One region of the Dactylosporangium sp. NPDC050588 genome, then DNA from elsewhere that is predicted to be linked to it. Evidence: riboswitches for the same ligand, from Rfam matches in the RefSeq annotation. Region 1 holds a riboswitch; the other holds the start of a gene.
The links. A riboswitch is a leader RNA that binds a small molecule or an ion and turns the genes downstream of it on or off. The one in region 1 is predicted to bind cyclic di-AMP.
Positions count from the first base shown of each region.

Region 2: linked by a shared signal. The riboswitch ahead of AB0I21_RS11035 (NlpC/P60 family protein) and the one ahead of AB0I21_RS35570 (hypothetical protein) in region 1 are both predicted to bind cyclic di-AMP.

Region 1 covers NZ_JBFAJA010000060.1:2,595-4,790, reverse strand. Annotated here, with positions in the region: gene AB0I21_RS35570 (hypothetical protein) at 1-834, opposite strand, end outside; cyclic di-AMP (ydaO/yuaA leader) riboswitch at 844-980, opposite strand; gene AB0I21_RS35565 (glycoside hydrolase family 19 protein) at 1,369-2,196, shown strand, end outside.
Region 2 covers NZ_JBFAJA010000013.1:49,855-52,050, reverse strand. Annotated here, with positions in the region: gene AB0I21_RS11040 (methyltransferase domain-containing protein) at 1-303, opposite strand, end outside; gene AB0I21_RS11035 (NlpC/P60 family protein) at 349-1,302, opposite strand; cyclic di-AMP (ydaO/yuaA leader) riboswitch at 1,329-1,473, opposite strand; gene AB0I21_RS11030 (ABC transporter ATP-binding protein) at 1,765-2,196, shown strand, end outside.

The DNA of each region.
Region 1 (2,196 bases):
CTCACCGGCGGCGACGCCACCGAAGCCCGACTTGGCCTGCACCGAGAAGTCGCACGCGCGGCCCTTCGGGTGCTCGTACGGCCCGCTCGGCCGGTAGCAGGACACGAACCGCTTGAAGCCCGCCGCCTGCGCCTGCTGCATCGCGTGCAGCGTGCGCATCGTGATGCAGCCGCTCGTGGTCGGGTCCTTCTGCTTGCACGACTCCGAGGACCAGCCGCCGCTGGCGTTGCGCGGCGACGGCTGCGCGAGCGGCAGGTTGGCCGACACGAAGCCGTTGCTCGGCCCGCCCGCCTGGGCCAGTCCCTTCTCGGCTTCCTTCTTCTTCGCGGCCATGACGGCGACCTGCTCCTGCTGGAGCTTGACCTCGCCCTCGAGCGCCGTCTTCTGCGCCGCCTGGTCCCGCTTCAGCTGGTTGAGCTCGCGCAGCAGGTTGTCGTTGTGGTGGGCGATCTCGTCGATCGAGCCGGCCCGCTCCGCGAAGCCGGTGGGGCTCCCGGAGTCCATCAGCACCACGAACGTGGTGAGCGGCCCCGTCCGGTACGCCGCGACGGCGATCGCCGACACCTGCTCGGTGACCCTGGCGAGGTTGGCCTCGGTCTGGGCGAGCTTGGCGGTCAGGTCCGCCTGGTTCTTCACCGAGGCGTCGTACTTGTCCTTGGCCTCGATCCACGCGCGCGTGCTCTCGTCGAGGACCTGGGCGAGGGACGCGTTGGATCCCTCGTCGCCCGTGTCGTCTCCCGGCTCGGCGGCGGCCGGAGTGGCGGCCATCCCGAAGAGGACGGCGGCCGTCATCAGGACGGCGATGATCCGCCGACCGGGATGTCGTGATGACATCTGGCTCGTTGTTCCTTCCGTCGGCCGCCGACCGGGTTAGCTGACGGGTTCGGGACGGAACGACCCCTACCGCGGTTGCCCGCGGATTCACCCCACTGTGCGGTTGGGTCCCCGATTCGCCGGTGTCGAGCCGGCGATTGGGCGGCAGTCGCGCCCGGCGCCGCGGGGGGCGGCGCCATGTCGGACGAGACCGACGGCCAGCCTACCCAGGGCGATCAGACCGCGCAGCGTACTGCCTGTCCGCCGCTGTGACGCACCTCTCGAAACCGCGCCGTCCAAGCAGGTCGCCTAAGCTTGCCGAAAGAATCTCGCGTGACGGAAATCACTCAACTGGCCTCACCCCGCCGGCAACGTTCTCGCCCGGGCGATTGTTTTACGCCACCCCGCGGTCACCCGGTGTCACCCCGAGTCACCTCAGAAAGGTGAGGTTAGGAGAACCGTAAAGATTCTTCATAAATCGATGTGATTGCTCCTGTACCGCGGTGGCGGCTGGTCGGATGGGGGCTCAGCGTCGATCTGAACGGAAGTGATCTGGTGTCCAGAGTGCGCCTGTGGGCGGGGCTCGCCGCGACCGCCGTCGTCGGTGGCGTCGTCGCCGTCTTCAACATGCTGCCGGCGTCGGCGGCCACCTGTGCGCCGGCGTGGCAGGCGTCGGCCGTGTACACCGGGGGTGCCACGGTGTCGCGGAACGGGCACAACTTCCTCGCCAAGTGGTGGACGCAGAACGAGGCGCCGCCCGGGAACACCGGCGTGTGGCAGGACCAGGGGTCGTGCGGCGGGAGCACGCCGCAGCCGCCGACGCAGACCGGGTCCGCGGGCGGGTGCAGCTTCCCGGCGTGGGTGCAGGGTCGCAACTACGTGACCGGTGACATCGTGAAGTTCACCGACGGTAAGTACTACATCGCCGAGCACGACAACCCGGGGTACAGCCCGACGATCAGCACCTGGTACTGGGACCCGTACACCTGCAACGGCGGAGGGGGCGGCACGACGCCGCCGCCGAACCCGACCACGAACCCGCCGTCGAACGGGGCGTTCGTCGTCAGCGAGGCCCAGTTCAACCAGATGTTCCCGAACCGGAACCCCTTCTACACGTACAACGGCCTGGTCGCGGCGCTGAACGCCTACCCGGCGTTCGCGAAGACGGGATCGGACGCCCAGCGCAAGCAGGAGGCGGCGGCGTTCCTCGCGAACGTGAACCACGAGACCGGCGGCCTGGTGTACATCGTGGAGCAGAACACCGCGAACTACCCGCACTACTGCGACACGAGCCAGCCGTACGGCTGCCCCGCCGGGCAGGCCGCGTACTACGGCCGCGGGCCGATCCAGCTCAGCTGGAACTTCAACTACAAGGCCGCCGGT
Region 2 (2,196 bases), on a different contig from region 1:
GGCGACGATGACGTCCACGGAGCCGCGCTGCGGCCGCCACCCGGCGATGTCGCCGAGCTGGAACGACAGCTGCGGGGTGCCGAGCGCTGCCGCCTTCGCGAGCATCTCGGGGGAGGAGTCGATGCCGAGCACCGCCGCGTCCGGGTAGCGCGTCGCGAGGGTCGCGGTCAGCGTGCCCGGGCCGCACCCGAGGTCCACGACCGCGACCGGCGCGGTGGTCTGGATGCGCGCCACCAGCTCGTGGAAGGGCCGCGCCCGCTCCTCGGCGAAGCGGCCGTACTGCTCAGGATCCCAAGAGGCCATGCCCCAATCTTGCCGGGCATGGCCTCTTGGACGTGCTGTCAGGGCTTACTTGTGCGGTCTGCCGTAGCCGTACGTGTCGCTGCGGCCGTCGATCGACTGGACCTCGACATTTCGCCCCGTCGTCGGGGCGTGGATCATCTTGCCGTTGCCGATGTAGATGCCCACGTGCCCCAGGCCACGGAAGAACGCCAGGTCGCCGGGGGAGAGCGCGGACCGTGAGATGTGCGTGGTCTTGCTCCACTGCTGCGCCGCGTTGTGCGGCAGGATGACGCCGGCCGCCTTCCAGGCGCCCATGGTCAGGCCGGAGCAGTCCCAGCTGCTGGGTCCGGCGGCGCCCCACTTGTAGGGCTCGCCGAGCTGGGCGCAGGCGAAGGCCACCGCCGCGTTCGCCGGTGACGTGCACTCGGCACCGAGCGCGACCTTGACACCCGTGGAGCCGGTGCCGCCGGTGGTGGAGCGGCGGCGGAGCGCCTCGAGCTTCTTGACGTCGCCCTCGATCTTCTTCTTCTTGGTCTCGAGCTCGGTCTTCTGCGCGGTCTCCGCGGCGAGCGTCTCGTCGATCTTCTTCTTCTCTTCGTCCAGCTTCGACTTGGCCGACGTGAAGTCGGCGATCTCGTGCTGCTGGTGCTTGCCGATCTGCTGCAGCGTGGTCAGCTGGTCCATGAGCGTGTCGGACGACCGCGCGTTGAGCACGATGCTGAGGTTCTGCAGGCTGCCCGCGCCCTTGAACGCCGCGACGGCGATGACGTCCACGTTGGCGTTGGCGTTGGCCATGTTGTCGACGTAGGGCTGGAGCTTCTTCTGCAGCTCGGCGGCGGCCGCCTGGGTGGCGGCCAGATCGCCATTGATCTTGTTGTAGGCCTCGACCAGGTCTTCGAGCTCGTCGCCCGCCTTCTGGATCTGGGCGTCGATCTCGGCTGCTGTCGGATCTGCCTTGGCGACACTCGCGGGCGCCACGATCGCCAGCGACACCACGCCGGCGATGAGCGCGCGCAGCAAGGACCGTCCTGGGGACAAGGGATGACCCTTCTTCACCGACCGCCTACCGGGTTAGCTGACGGGTTCGGGCGGGAAGAGTGCGCCCTACCGCGCTGTGCGGATTCACCCCAAGGACCCTGGGTCCCCGGCTCGACAGCGCCAGAGCGGCGCTCGACTCGGCGGCGCTTGCCCGGCGCCGCCCGGGGTGGGCGACGGACTGCCGTGCAGGCCAGGACATAACTTAACGTGATCACCAACGAAGCGAAACCCGTGAGCGTTGTTGAATATCGATTACCCCAAAAGTCCGAATCACGGCGGGTTGTCGCTCCACATCGGACAGTGACGCACCACAGAAGATGGTGTTGACGGACACACAATTGGGGCTTGATTCTGCTCTGAGACCCGGTTAAATACACGTAACTTTATTCACCGTCGATGCACATAGTTCGCCCACTCCGAACACCCCCGGAGGAGCGTCACCGGATGTTGCGTGTCCAGAACCTCGAGGTCGTCTACGACGACGTGATGCTGGTGCTGCGAGGCGTCAGCCTGCAGGTCCCGCCAGGACGCATCGTCGCGCTGCTCGGCGCGAACGGTGCCGGCAAGACCACGCTGCTGCGGGCCCTGTCGGGCCTGCTCGGCGTCCACGACGGCGCCATCACCAAGGGCGCCGTCACACTCGACGAGAAGCCCATCCACCGGCTCAAGCCGGCCGCCGTGGTCCGCCGCGGCGTCTCGCAGGTGATGGAGGGGCGCAGGACCTTCGCCGAACTGACCGTCGAGGAGAACCTGCGGCTCGGCGCCCACACCCGCCCCAAGGGCCGGGCGGAGGCGATGGACCGCATGTACACCCTGTTCCCCGTACTTGCGCAGCGCCGCGGCAGCATCGCCGGCTACCTCTCCGGCGGCGAGCAG